DNA from 3 places in the Cellvibrio sp. ATLC23 genome. Region 3 is predicted to be linked to each of the others. Evidence: predicted binding sites of a transcription regulator. Region 3 holds the regulator's gene; each other region holds the start of a gene.
What was found. The regulator sigma-54, encoded in region 3, starts transcription at its own class of promoters, with help from an activator protein. The targets are predictions, from matches to a motif close to TGGCACANNNNTTGCNNT.
Positions count from the first base shown of each region.

Region 1: AC2CG4_RS16050 (flagellar basal body-associated FliL family protein) is a predicted target of sigma-54. The motif match lies at 1,605-1,622, and genes of this name have one in related genera.
Region 2: AC2CG4_RS16740 (alginate export family protein) is a predicted target of sigma-54. The motif match lies at 1,900-1,917, and genes of this name have one in related genera.

Region 1 is NZ_JBXUOS010000011.1:21,675-26,422, forward strand. It holds gene fliM (flagellar motor switch protein FliM) at 1-1,001, opposite strand, end outside; gene AC2CG4_RS16050 (flagellar basal body-associated FliL family protein) at 1,011-1,568, opposite strand; gene AC2CG4_RS16055 (flagellar hook-length control protein FliK) at 1,795-3,315, opposite strand; gene AC2CG4_RS16060 (Hpt domain-containing protein) at 3,451-3,783, opposite strand; gene AC2CG4_RS16065 (ATP-binding SpoIIE family protein phosphatase) at 3,836-4,748, opposite strand, start outside.
Region 2 is NZ_JBXUOS010000011.1:175,540-180,287, forward strand. It holds gene AC2CG4_RS16735 (citrate synthase) at 1-331, shown strand, start outside; gene AC2CG4_RS16740 (alginate export family protein) at 510-1,754, opposite strand; gene AC2CG4_RS16745 (glycoside hydrolase family 3 protein) at 2,239-4,704, opposite strand.
Region 3 is NZ_JBXUOS010000006.1:205,178-209,925, reverse strand. It holds gene AC2CG4_RS11880 (HPr family phosphocarrier protein) at 1-57, opposite strand, end outside; gene rapZ (RNase adapter RapZ) at 61-930, opposite strand; gene ptsN (PTS IIA-like nitrogen regulatory protein PtsN) at 944-1,393, opposite strand; gene hpf (ribosome hibernation-promoting factor, HPF/YfiA family) at 1,493-1,783, opposite strand; gene AC2CG4_RS11860 (RNA polymerase factor sigma-54) at 1,890-3,494, opposite strand; gene lptB (LPS export ABC transporter ATP-binding protein) at 3,698-4,423, opposite strand; gene lptA (lipopolysaccharide transport periplasmic protein LptA) at 4,429-4,748, opposite strand, start outside.

The DNA.
Region 1 (4,748 bases), on a different contig from region 3:
TTAGCAATTTCACCTTTGGTACCGGTAATATTGTAAGCGCTGCTGCGATCAATAAACTCTCTAATTTTCAAACTCAAAAAACCATTGGATTGCCCCAACTGAGTTCTAAACATAGGAACGCCATTCGCAGTCAGGACATGGTAATCAGGAAATTCAATGGGAATAATATCGCCCGCTTTTAACTCGACAATATCGCGCAAGGTAATATCGCGCCGAACAATATCGCACTCCAAATCCACACTTGCTGAAAGAACATCCTCGCGCAGTGCTTTTTCCCAGCGCTCGTCGTGTTCGTCGCTATCACTTTGCAAACCTGCGTCGAGTACTTCGCGAATCGGCTCAATCATCGAATAAGGTACAGTGATGTGCATTTCACCGCCGCCGCCATCCAACTCTATGTGAAAAGTACTTACCACTACCACTTCGCTGGGGCTAACAATATTTGCTAACGACGGATTCACTTCTGAATGCACATACTCAAAATTGATAGGAAAAACCGCTTTCCACGCTTCGGTTAAATCAATAAACGCTTGATTCAACACCATCTGTACTACACGCAATTCAGTAGGTGTAAATTCGCGACCTTCAATTTTTGCATGGCGACCATCGCCACCAAAAAAATTATCGACTAACTTAAACACCAGGCGCGCATCAAGAATAATCAGTGCCGTCCCACGCAAAGGGCGAAACTTAACCATATTCAAACTGGTGGGTACATAAAGTGTGTGAACATATTCGCCAAATTTTTGAATTTGCACTCCGCCGACTGACACATCAGCCGTTCTGCGCAACAGGTTAAACATACTGATGCGGGTATAGCGGGCAAAACGTTCATTAATCATTTCGAGCGTAGGCATTCGCCCACGCACAATACGATCCTGACTGGTGAGATCATATGCTCTTACCGTACCGGGCTCATTGTCGCCCTCGGTATCTATGTCACCATCATCAACGCCATGAAGGAGCGCATCGATTTCGTCTTGCGAGAGTAAATCTTGCACAGTGGTTCCTTATTGCATTACAAAGGTGGTAAACAATACTTGTTCGACGTTCGCCGATGAAACCTTATCCGCCTTACCGCTAGCAGCGAGTGCCGCTTGTTCTTTTTGCAGTTGGCTGCGAATAATCTCCAATGCTTCTTCGCGCAATATTTCTTTACCTTCATTAGTTTGTAATTCATCAAAACTTTTCGCGCTAAACAACATGACCAAACCGTTACGTATGGCAGGCATATGTAACGTCAGCAGCTCCTGTAACAGCGGATCACGAAACAGCAATGTAATAGACGCTTGCAAATAGCGCTGACGGCCATTCACATTAAAGTTAATCGTAAATTTAGGGGTCATCTCATAATAAATAGCAGGTGCCAGTGTTGAGGGGGCATGCTTTGTTGCTGCAACTGCTTCGCCTGCTGGTGGTGCAGGTGATAAGACCTTTAACGCCACTACAGTACCGCCAATAGAGATGATGATCAGCGCCACCGCAATGCCAATCATTAAAAACAGTTTCTTTTTAGAACCTGACTCCGTACTGCCTGCGTCTGCTTTTGCTTTTGGGGCTGCCGCCATGTCAAAACTCCGTCACTTTCAAGGACTAAAATGGGTTGAGCAATACCTATGCCAGTATTGCCCTTGAAAGCTTAGCAGCGGATTAGGGGTTTGCGAGCAAGAGCACACAAAGGGAGATAAGAATGAGCAAAAAAATTGTTATGCAAAACAAAGATGTAAAGAAGCTGATCAATATGATCAGCTTCTTTACAAAAAGACAGGCATAAACAAGAGAAACAAATGAAAGTTATGCGTAATGATCGACCAAGCGCATTGATATCGCCTGGCTAACAGCGACCTGTGTTAGCTCTTCATCATCCTCAATTCCGGAATTTTGCTGTTTGCTTGATTCCTCCTGCTCCCGCTTAGAAAAAGATTTGTCCGAGACATCGACATTAACCAGATTTAATCCCTGCTCGGAAAACATTTCACGCAAGCGGCTTAATTGCTGATCCAATGCTTCGCGCACGGCAGGATGCGGACTACTGAAGGTAACGCTGGCTTGATCCTGATTCACGCTTACCTTCACTTGCATTGGGCCAAGTTCCGGTGGATCCAAACGAATTTCGGCCGCACTGACGTTTTGTGCGGCAAGCCATAACACCTTATCGCCCACGGCTTGGCTCCATTGCGGGCTGCCCACCGTTACCGGCACACCGGTTTGAACAATAAATGCACGGGCGGCAGGTGATTGCGCTTCGGTTAAACGTGCCATCGCTTCTACTGCAGCACTAATGATTGCGGGTTTTACATCGACGGCGGGAGCCGTTTTATCCAAAGTCGCTGCCGCCATAGTGGTTTCGGCCAGCTTATTTAATGCTGCTTTGGAGTTCAGTAATGCAAAATCCGGGTTGTCTCCTGTTTCTGCATCTAGCAAAACATCTGCATCTGAATTGGGAGCAAGATCTATTTCAGCATTTGCTCCGCCCTGCGATGCACCTGTAGCTATTCCAGCCAGAGCGGATTGCGCATCAACTCCCGCAGTAGCAACTCCTGTAGTAGCAGCACCTCCTGCAACTAACTGGGTTTTCGAAACAAATTGAAGACCAACCAATACGGCTTGCTCGCCATTAACTGCCGCATCGCCCTCTATTTCGATGGGCTGCAAGGGCGTATTAATCGCCACAAGACTCGGATCTATGACCGACATATCCTCAGGTGATACAGATGGATCAATCTCATCTTCATTGGCAGGCGCTTCTACTACTACGGGCTGGATAGAAACTTGACCAAGCAGGTTTGCAGATGTATCAAGCTGACCATCCACTTCAGTTGAATCTGTAGCAGCTAGCGTTAAGTCATCCAGCGCACTATCTGCCTTTACAACCGCAATCTTATCTGGATCCATCACCCGCAGTTCATTTCCCATAGGCGCTTGATCATTTAGCTCAGCAGATTGTTCCTCGCTTATTTTTTTTCCCCGCGCTGCATTCACATCATTTCCTTGTACAGACTGATCAGTTACATCGGTTGATCGCTGATTATCTTTGGAAGTATTTGATGGAGTCTCTAACCGGCCGACCTCTTTCTGCGAATCCTGCCGAGCTGGCGGTTTAACAATCGGTCGGGAAGCACCAGTGGGCTCTGCAGCAGGGCTTTCTTTGCGCGCCACAGGTTTACGAGCGGCAATTTCTGGCCGCACCTGTTCCAGTGCCTGATGAAATTTTTCAGTCGATTCCACACGCGCCTTAGCCGTCGTACTTTTAGTCGCCGCCGGATTAGCACTGGTTAAACCCAGTAAACTATTTAAAAAATTACTATTGCTCATCTGCTGCTCCTGCGCTTGATCACGGCAAGGCTTTGCCGCTTGATCAGACAACTATTCGGTTCAGGAGATACTTTGCAAAGCAGGTGCCAATTTAGACAATCGGCGCTGTAGAGGAGCGATAGACGCTAAGGTGAATTATGAATAAGAGCGCAGCAAACTCAGAACTTGTGCGAACTCTTGTTCGATGGAGTCAAGATCGACAGCCAATCCGTCGAGACTATTTTCAAACGCTTTTTTCTCCAGCACGGCGCAGAGTGCCGATAATTGCAGCGCGCCAACATTACTACTACTTCCTTTGAAACTATGTGCTGCACGGCGAATAAGGTCGGCATCTGACCCCTGGATAACCTTACGCAGAGTAGTGATTCGGTCAGTGGAATCCTGCACGAAGGTATCAATCAGCAACGTAAAATCATCCTCCATGACTTGTTTCAGGGTGTTTAACGTTTCGTAGTCCAGATGTTCCATGGCGGGCTTCTCATTGTTGGGAATGAAGAGTCACAGCTGATTCAATTCATCGTCAATCATCATTAACCCATGAAAAATCGACTTCGACGATATTACCGCATCCAAAATAGGTAACAGTACCACAAAGTTTCTCCACCAGCGCAATACCACGCCCGCTATAACCGAAAGATGAAAGATTATCGGTTGCGCGCTGTTGATGATCAAAACCCGTACCGCTATCCTCAATACGGACTTTTAACAAACCGCCATTTTCGTTGGTTTTGTGAGAGATACGGATACGTACAAAGCCTTCCGTCACCTGATTAATACGCTGTTCGCGCAACTTATAATAGTCGGAAAACCCTTCCGGTGTTTTTTTCAGCTCAGAGTCCAGTTTTAATACACCGTGCTCCAAGGCATTGGTGTACAACTCAGCAAGAATGGTATAGAGCGTACTGCTAAAAGCGCGCAAGCTGGGCACTTCCATCAATACATTTAATAACATGGGCAATGGATCAAATACTTTAAAACTCGTAGGTTTTACTTCAAACCCCATGACCCATTCAATTTCCGAGTTGGCAAACTTATGACTTGCTTCCTGCGCAAAGCTATTCACTCGCGCAGGTTCATCCATGCGAATTTCCAACAATGATAAATCGTCATCTTTTTCACCATTGCCAACAAACTGTTGCACACTCTCAATAATTTCATTAAATAAATGCTCGGGGTTTTGGTTGCGACCAAACACTTCTTTCAGTCGCTCTTCACCAAACATATCCCCCTCTGCATTGCGCGCCTCATGAATACCGTCAGACCAAACAAAAATTCGATCTTCTTCTTGGAGCTCATAGTATTCACAATTATCTTTAAAGGCGCGACTTGACAAGACCCCCAATGGTAGGTGAGTTGATTTAACCGGAGTAATATTACTCTCTCGATGATGATAGATAAAACAATCTGGCAATCCACCGTTCCAAATCTTTAAG
Region 2 (4,748 bases), on a different contig from region 3:
CAAAGTAATGAAACAAACTTGTGATGAAGTATTAGCTGAGTTGGGTTTGGAAAACGATCCACTCTTAGCGATTGCCAAGCGACTGGAACAAATCGCTCTGGAAGACCCCTATTTTATCTCCAAAAAGCTGTATCCAAATGTTGATTTCTATTCGGGCATTATTATGAAAGCAATCGGTATTCCTACCGAAATGTTCACCGTGATTTTTGCACTTGGTCGCGCAGTAGGTTGGTACTCTCACTGGGATGAAATGGTCAGCAGCCCCTATAAAATTGGGCGCCCTCGTCAACAGTACACCGGCAGCCCGAAACGCGATTACCCACAAAAATAATTGCGATTGCAGGTAAACTTAAAAAGGTCGCATTGCGGCCTTTTTTATTATTAAACATAAAGCCTCATCAGAACCATAAAAAAAATCCCGACTGCAACCAGCCGGGATTTGTAGTCAATCAACAAACAAGCTACTTCGGAATATATTTGTTACCGATAACCCAAAGAAAAATTAAAACTTAGAAATTCCAATCTGCCATCAACCAAAACTTATTGGTATCTACCACTTTAGTTGCCGCATCACCCATTGCATATTGAGCATATTTTGCAGTCCAAACCACTGCACCGACTTTTTTCGTGAGGCTAATATCGATTTCATCACCATAGTCTGCGCCACCAAAATCAGCATCGAATTTATGGTAACTAACCATTGCTTGAGCACCCGCAAAGGTCATCCCGAGATTCAAGTATTTATCCTGCAAACCATCTTTTGGGGTTGCCAAAAACTTATCAGCCCAACCATTAAATGCATGCAAAGTTGCCAAGGGAGTTGCAAAACCATAAGCGCCATTATCAGAACCTAACACTTCATACCCCAAGCCAACACTGAAACGAGAAATATTAAAAGTACCCTCAGCGAGCATATAATCCGCATCAAAAAGTTGCTTTGCTCCCGCGTCTTGCTGTGTTGCATATTCCAAATTGTAAGTAAAAGCATCACCTACGGCACCCTGCCAACGCACACCATAGGTATCACTTGTCAGACCAAATTGTGCAATAGGATTTTCTACATCCAATAAGTAGGCATACCCAATTAATTTACCCGCATCAAAACCAGTGTAGCTGGCATTCAATACATGGCTATTCATATTTAAATCACCTAATGCCGCATTTGCTTCACCAAATACACGGTTAACATTTTTGATATAGGCGTAAGTAACGTTGGTATAACGAACTGCTTTGTTGGTCCAAGAAACACCATCATAAGTTTGCTCGTTCTGGCGCCAGCCCACATTACCAATAAAACGTGAATTGTCGAGCACCAAACGTTGGCGCCCATACTTAACTTGATTATTAAAAGTAGTGTATGAAACAAACCCCTGATTAAGTTCAGTTCCAATGGGATCCGCAATTACCGCTTTATTGGTATTCAAAGGATCGTTACCTGCAGTTCGATAACCAATTTCGTTGGTCATCTCACTGACATTATCCATTTCCAGAAAAAATCCGAAACCATTCCATGGACCCGACTGATAAGACAAACGCGATCTTGTTGTCCAAGCATCGGCTTCCTTCTCGCCAGTTTTATTACCCTGCGCATTCAACACATCCTCAGTGACGTCTTCATAACGTGTGCGAAAATTAACTTTTATTACACTGCCCTGCTGCATAGATTCCGTGAATGTTTTTGCAGAGACACCTGGCGCTGCACAAATAAGTGAGCTTACGGCCGCAGCAAGAAGATGAATCGTATTTTTTTTCATAGAACCTTCTCCAAAGTTTTTCGATGTGTGTGTTAGATAATCAGCACCGCGTTAATAAATTTAATTTCAAATTTATTGCTTGTTGTGCACTAAAAATGAAGCTTATTAATTTGCAAGCACAACATGGGGATGACTGATAACTAGTAGAGCAAGGCTTATGCCAATTGATTTTTTAAAGCAGAAACAATGAAACAATTCATTATTTATCAATAGGATATAAATTTTAAAAAAGTCATTTTAAAAAAAATGCATTTTTTTAGCTCGCCCTGTTATAGGGACATGGGATTTTTTAGCGCGCCATTTTCAATCAAATTGGATTATTAACCAGGGCAATTTTGGATCACAAAAATGCACGCCCACTTTTTATCATGCACAATAACGGTTCAAAACAATGGAAAAGGAAAAAAGGTATATTTAGCTGATAAAAAAAGCCGCACTATGTCTGTGCGGCTCTCTGATAATAGTTACCACGCAATAAAGAAAACTAAAGTGCGCTCAAACGTACACTCGCCCCTTGAGCCAAATATTTTTCTATCCGCACATGTGAAAAGGTCACATCCATTTGGCCATTTGCCACCAACGCAAAAGGCTCCAATATCAATGCAAACAGCTCTTGCGGCGTTCTCTTCAGACCAAAATCAGTACCTGCATCAGGATAACATTTAAGGTCAACCATAAGCCTGTGCCATCCGCAACCCGCGATGCTAGTTAACTCTTGCGTAATATCCACCTGCGAATAGCAGGAGGGGCCACAGCCGATTCGCACCCATGCTTTGTGCTCCGGCGCCAGATCTACCTTAATATCCACTACCAATGCCGAGTTGGATTCATAATAATCGCTCAACACCTGTCGATTGGCCGTCGATATGGCCACTAGCCCCTCCCCTGCTCCATTCCACACTGCGCGGCGCGCATCTTCTTGCACATCGCGATCAACACAAGTTACCGTGAGTGTCGTTACACTGGCGACATTGCCATTAAGATTAGTTCGGTCATTATTTTTGCCTTCCAAAATAATGCCATAAGCCCCCATGGGGCGACGATTGAATAGCTCTAACACCGCAGAACTAGCTTCAAAAACGATTCCCTCTTCCGACAAATTATCGCCTAAGGTATCTACATCACCGTATTTCAAACCAAAATCGTAGGCGAACAAAGGATCGTAATCTTTATCACCAATATTTAACGTGCCTTGATCTGGCGACTTAGGCCAGGAAAATGCCAAGCGACCTTGCACTGGGAAATTAATTTGGTCATTAGCATTCTTGAAGATCACATCAGCCACACCGGCACCTTCAGTACCCGGCTGCCAAATTACCGCAAATGCATCGGATGCATTTAATTCGCGGTTAATCCACATGGGGCGACCAGTGACAAACAATGCCACCACGGCAATCCCCTGAGACTTTAATTTCTTAAGCAACTCCAAATCGCTGGTATCACCCGCTTTTAATAGCTGATGCTGAATATCGCCCTGCATTTCAGCGTAGGGATCCTCTCCAAATATAACGATCGCAACATCCGGCTTTTCACTGAAAGTACCATCGACACTTAGAGTGACCTTTCCACCAGCATTAGCAACCGCACTCTGGATACCCGACCACAAGGTAGTCGCGCCAGGAAAATCGGCCATAGTGTTGCCAGTGCCTTGCCAATTGACTGACCAACCACCGGTCTGCTTACTAATATTGTCTGCCCCATCACCAGCCACAAGGATATTCAATTTGGCAGACAGGGGCAGAATATTATTTTTATTCTTTAGTAGTACGATAGATTCCCGTACCGCTTGACGCGCAATGGCGCGATGTTCACGAGCACCGAGCAATTCATCTTTACCCGCAAGTGGGCGCGTAGATGGCAGGCCTTTTTCCCATAGCTTTGCACGCAGTTTGACGCGCAGAATACGACGCACAGCATCGTCAACTCGCGCCATGGGGATAACACCTGTGCGCGCTTGCTCGACTGTATTGCTAAAAAGCTGTTTCCAATCTGGATCAGGCACCATAAAGATATCTAGCCCGGCGTTAATCGCTTGCGGGCAGTTCAATACCGTTGCACCCGCCACAAATCCATGGCCATTCCAATCACCCACCACCAAACCATCAAAACCCATCTGGTTTTTCAGCACGTCGGTCAACAAATAGCGATGTCCATGCATATGCTCGCCATGCCAACCATTAAAAGAGGCCATCACACTTTGAACTCCAGCCTCAATTGCGCTGTAGTAACCCGCTGCATGCACACGAAACAACGTCTCTTCATCATCGAGACAATTGCCGCGATCGATGCCGTTATGGGTGCCGCCATCGGCAATAAAATGTTTTGCAGTTGAAATGACACTGTATTTGGAGAGGAAGCTGGCATCACGCGCATCACCCTGCAAGCCTTCTACCATCATGCCTGCGTATTCGCGCACAAGCTCCGGATGTTCAGAATAGGATTCGTAAGTGCGCCCCCAGCGATCATCTCTTGCAACGGCAACAGTGGGAGAAAAATCCCAATCCAAGCCAGTAACGGCAATTTCAGTTGCCGTAATGCGACCAATTTCTTTTATCAGTTCAGGGTTGCGCGCTGCACCAAGAGCAATATTGTGTGGAAACAAAGTCGCCCCAACGATATTCCCCACCCCGTGTACAGCATCTGTACCCCACATAATTGGAATAGCCAGTTTACCGTCGCTGGTATCCATGGATGCTTGATAATAAGCGTCAGCAATTGCCAGCCAATCCGCCGCTTTTGAATAACGATTGCCATTGGGAACCGAGCCGCCGCCATTTAACACCGAGCCAATGTGGTAATCCTTAACATCTTGCGGTGTCAGGTGGCGAATTTCCGGCTGGATCATCTGCCCCACTTTTTCCTCAAGACTTAACTGCGCGAGCAATTCATCGATTTTCGCCTCAAGCGCTGGATCTTTTTTCACTTTGCTGGTGATACTGGGCCACTGCACGTTTGCAACCTCCGCTGGGGTGTCTAGCTAATAATAGTTAATGT
Region 3 (4,748 bases):
TGCAGCACGTGCATGCAGGCCGCGTTTATTAATGATGTCGAGTATTTCGATGTGCATGGTTTAGGGTTTTTTGTGTTTGTTAATGTCGCGATGGCGAACTTGTACATCGCTAAAACTGTGATCGAAATGTTTTTGTAACCGTTCGGATAAATACACCGAACGGTGTTGGCCGCCGGTACAGCCTATCGCAATAGTAATGTAACTGCGGTTGTTGGCTTGGTAGCGCGGCAACCAGCGGGTCAGGTAATGTTCTATATCGTCGTACATTTCCTTTACCGTTATTTGTTCTTCAAGGAACTCAATCACGTCCTGATCTCTGCCTGTCTGGGGTCGCAATGCAGGTTTCCAATGAGGATTGGGCAGGCAGCGCGCATCGAATACCAAATCGGCATTAACCGGAACCCCGTGCTTGAACCCAAAGGATTCAAACAAAATAGCCATAGTCGATTCACTGCGCCCCACCACACGCTCTTTTACTAAATCGCGCAATTCGTGCAGGTTCAGGTGGCTGGTATCGATGACTTGATCGGCGCAGTCGCGAATAGGTTCAAGTAGCTGATCTTCTGCGCTAATAGCTTCTTCCAAGCTGGTGTGTTTATCGGACAGTGGATGCTTGCGTCGGGTTTCACTAAAGCGTTGGATTAGCACAGATGGCTGTGAATCTAGAAACAGGGTTTGGAAGGGTAGGTGAGCCTCCTTTAGGGTGCTAATCATTTGCGGAAAGATGGCCAGATCCTGCCAGGCATTGCGCACATCTATGCCAATCGCAAACCGGTGCTGGTCGTCTTTGTGGATCTGGATCTGGGCAACCAGTGCGGGCAACAGGCTCACCGGCAGATTGTCGATACAGTTAAAACCCACGTCTTCCAAAACGTGAAGCGCTGTACTTTTACCCGACCCTGACAGGCCGCTGACGATCACCAGATGCATAACAAAATCCTGCTTAAGTGATTAGCGCTGCTTGATAAAGCGCTTCGTTGCTCTTGGCCGCCCGCAAACGCTGGCGGTATTCAGCGTTATTTAATGCACCAGCAAGCGCGGCGAGGGTTTGTAAATGTTCGCTATGGGCATCTTCCGGCACCAGCATGGCGAATAAAATATCGACTGGCTGCGAGTCTATGGCATCGAAGTCGATTGGCGCAGCCAGAGTGATCAGCGCACCTACGGTGCCGCTGCAATGCTCAACCCGGCAGTGGGGAATCGCAATGCCGTGGCCTATGCCGGTAGAACCCAGACGCTCGCGGCCAATCAGGCGGCGAAATAATTCATCGGCATCGATATCGGGAATATCTTGTGCGATGGTGTTGGCGAGCAACTCCAGTGCACGTTTTTTACTGCCACCTTCAACGCCACAAAGTGTGCGGCCGGGGCTAATCAGGGATTGAATTTGCATAACAAGGTGATGCTGTGCATCTCTCAACAAGTGATGCCGACATCGCATACTAGCAATGGCGGCATAGGTTCAAATTAACGATGGCTGGCTGCCATGCACTCAGCGATGACTGCGCATTTTCTCTTTGTGTTTAATCAATTGACGATCAAGCTTGTCGGATAGTGCATCAATAGCGGTATACAGGTCTTCATGGGTGGCATCGGCAAATAAATCTTTACCGCTTACATGAATAGTGGCTTCTGCTTTTTGAATCAGTTTATCTACCGAGAGGATGACATTAACACTGGTGATGCGGTCGTTGTGCAGGCTCAGTCGCTCCAATTTACTGGAGACATACTCTCTCATTGAATCAGTTACTTCTACGTGGTGACCGCTGATATTTAATTGCATAAGTACTTCCTCTCGCTGGAAACAAAACGGCTGTTACTAGAGCAGCCTCACAATACAACCTACATTAGACTCACACTGTTAATCTAGTTATTTTGAGCATTAATTGCTAAATCGTTTTGCGCTCATTCGATGGCGGAATGTTGAGCGACTCACGATATTTGGCAATCGTACGTCGCGCCACTTGAATGCCTTGCTCGCCGAGCAGGTCGGTAATTTTACTGTCGCTCAATGGTTTTTTCGGGTTTTCAGCACTGACCAATTTTTTGATGATGGCGCGAATTGCAGTCGATGAACACTCTCCGCCGCTGTCGGTGCTGACGTGACTGGAGAAAAAATATTTCAATTCAAAAATACCCTGCGGTGTGTGCATGTATTTTTGCGTAGTGACTCGCGAAATAGTCGATTCGTGCATCTCCACAATTTCGGCTATATCGTGCAGCACCAATGGCTTCATTGCCTCGGGGCCGTAATCTAAAAAGCCGCGCTGTTTTTCTACGATACAGCTCGCCACTTTCAGCAGGGTTTCATTGCGGCTTTGCAAACTTTTTAAGAACCAGCGCGCTTCTTGCAGATTATCTTTTAAAAATGTGTTGTCGGTGCTGGAGTCGGCGCGTTTCACCATGGAGGCGTAATCGGAATTGATGCGCAAGCGCGGCGCTATGTCCGGGTTGAGTTCAACTATCCAGCGACCATCGCGTTTGTCGACAAATACATCGGGAACAACGTATTCGGTATCGCCATTGGCAATCATATCGCCCGGCCGCGGATTTAAACTTTGAATTAAGGCTACCGCTTGGCTTAACTCTGCTTCTTTTAATTTGGTACGGCGCATTAGCTGGCGATAATCGCGGCTGCCGAGCACTGGCAAGTATTGTTTGGTAATTAACTTTGCCGCTTCCAAAAACGGTGTTTTGGGGTCAAATTGTTGCAACTGTACCAGCAGGCATTCAGATAGATTTTGGCTGCACACGCCGCAGGGATCAAACTGCTGTAAACGGTGTTGAACGGCTTGGACTTCATCCAGTTCCAGCTCTTCAAAATCGCCGCGCATACCTTCAAAAATTTCTTCGATACTGATGGACAGCATGCCGCTGGGCTCCACTGCATCGATAATTGCCATGGCCAGTACACGGTCGCGGTCCGACATAGGCGTCAGATTCAATTGCCACATCAGGTGGTCGTAGAGCGAATCTGTCACTGCGCGGCGGCTCTCGAAATCACCGTCTTCGTTGTCGTAATTGCTGGAGCTGCCGCTAGAGGAGGATTGGTACACATCATCCCAACTGGTATCTACTGGCAAATCGCTGGGAATGGAGTCGCTCCAATCGCCGCTGTCTGCGCTAAAGCTTTCGCCTTCGCCATAGACATCGCTATCGCCATCGCTGGTGTTACTGGTCTCGCTGTAATTATCGCCAGTAGAGGAAAAGTTTTCGCTTGCGGTAAAGTCGCTGCCGTGATCAGCGCCCGCTTCCGCGGCGATTTCCAATTGGCGGGTGTAATCTGCTTTGTCCTGCTCGCTACCTTCATACTCATTGGTTGAGTTTGACGAATCGAAGGCTTCTTCCATTTCCAGCATTGGGTTGGATTCGAGCGCTTCCTGGATTTCTTGTTGCAGATCTAAGGTCGATAGTTGCAAAAGGCGAATAGCCTGTTGCAATTGTGGGGTCATGGTCAGCTGTTGACCGAGTTTGAGCTGGAGAGATTGCTTCATTATGTGAACGACAAACCCTTATAACGCGGATGGAAAACATCGGATAAGGGGAGTTTAGTCAGGGTTTGGCGCGCAAGCAATACAGTTAAGCAAGCTTTATGCCTAATGGATAAAGATTGTTACTTGTCAAGTTTTTTGTGTGTTGCTTATGGTGGTGCCATTAAGGCAGTTGGTAACACTCTTAGCGCAGGGATTTGACTCGCTTACAAGCGGAAATGCTCACCCAGATAGACCTCGCGCACTTTAGTATTGCTGAGCACAGTGTCTGCATCACCTTCGGCAATAATGTGGCCTTCGCTGACAATATAAGCGGTCTCGCAGATATCCAGCGTCTCGCGCACGTTGTGGTCGGTAATTAACACGCCGATGCCGCGATCTTTAAGGTGGCGCACAATTTCTTTGATGTCGTTGACAGAGATGGGGTCAACACCGGCAAAGGGTTCATCGAGCAGAATGAATTTAGGGTCGGTGGCCAGCGCGCGGGCGATTTCTACCCGGCGGCGTTCACCGCCCGAAAGTGCCATGCCCAAGCTGTCACGGATGTGGGTGATATGGAACTCGCTCAGCAGCGACTCGAGCTTTGCCTGACGTTGAAAGCTATCTAAATCCTTGCGTGTCTCCAGAATCGCCATGATGTTATCGGCAACGCTCAGCTTGCGGAAAATCGATGCCTCTTGCGGCAAATAGCCAATACCTGCGCGCGCGCGCCCGTGAATTGGGAGCTGGGTAAGGTCGCGGTCGTCAATCAACACTGTGCCGTTATCGGCAGCTACCAGCCCGGCAATCATATAAAAACAGGTGGTTTTACCCGCGCCATTGGGGCCGAGTAAACCAACAATGCGGCCGCTTTCAACGGTGATGGATACGTCGATAACGACTTTGCGTTTTTTGTAGCTTTTAGCCAGATGGCGTGCGTGCAGAGTAGGCATAGGTATTATTGCGCAGCGTTGGATGATGAGGTGGGAGCACTTGGGTCGGTGTTGTTCGTCTTCGGCGGAATCACAATTTCGATTCGCTGGCCGGTGCCGGATGCGCTGGTATTGCCAGCTGCTTTCATCACTTCTTTCACTAAATCGTAATCAATATGGGGGCCGCTCATCACTGCACCGTTTTGCTCAACTGATGCATCTTCGATTAATAGCAGATGCTCGTTACTGGGGGTGTAAGTAATTTGTTTGGCTGCGGCGGTGACGACACCTTGATCTTTTTCGGGCTGCTGCTGGAAGCGCGCCGGGTTGCCGGAGGCGATCATTT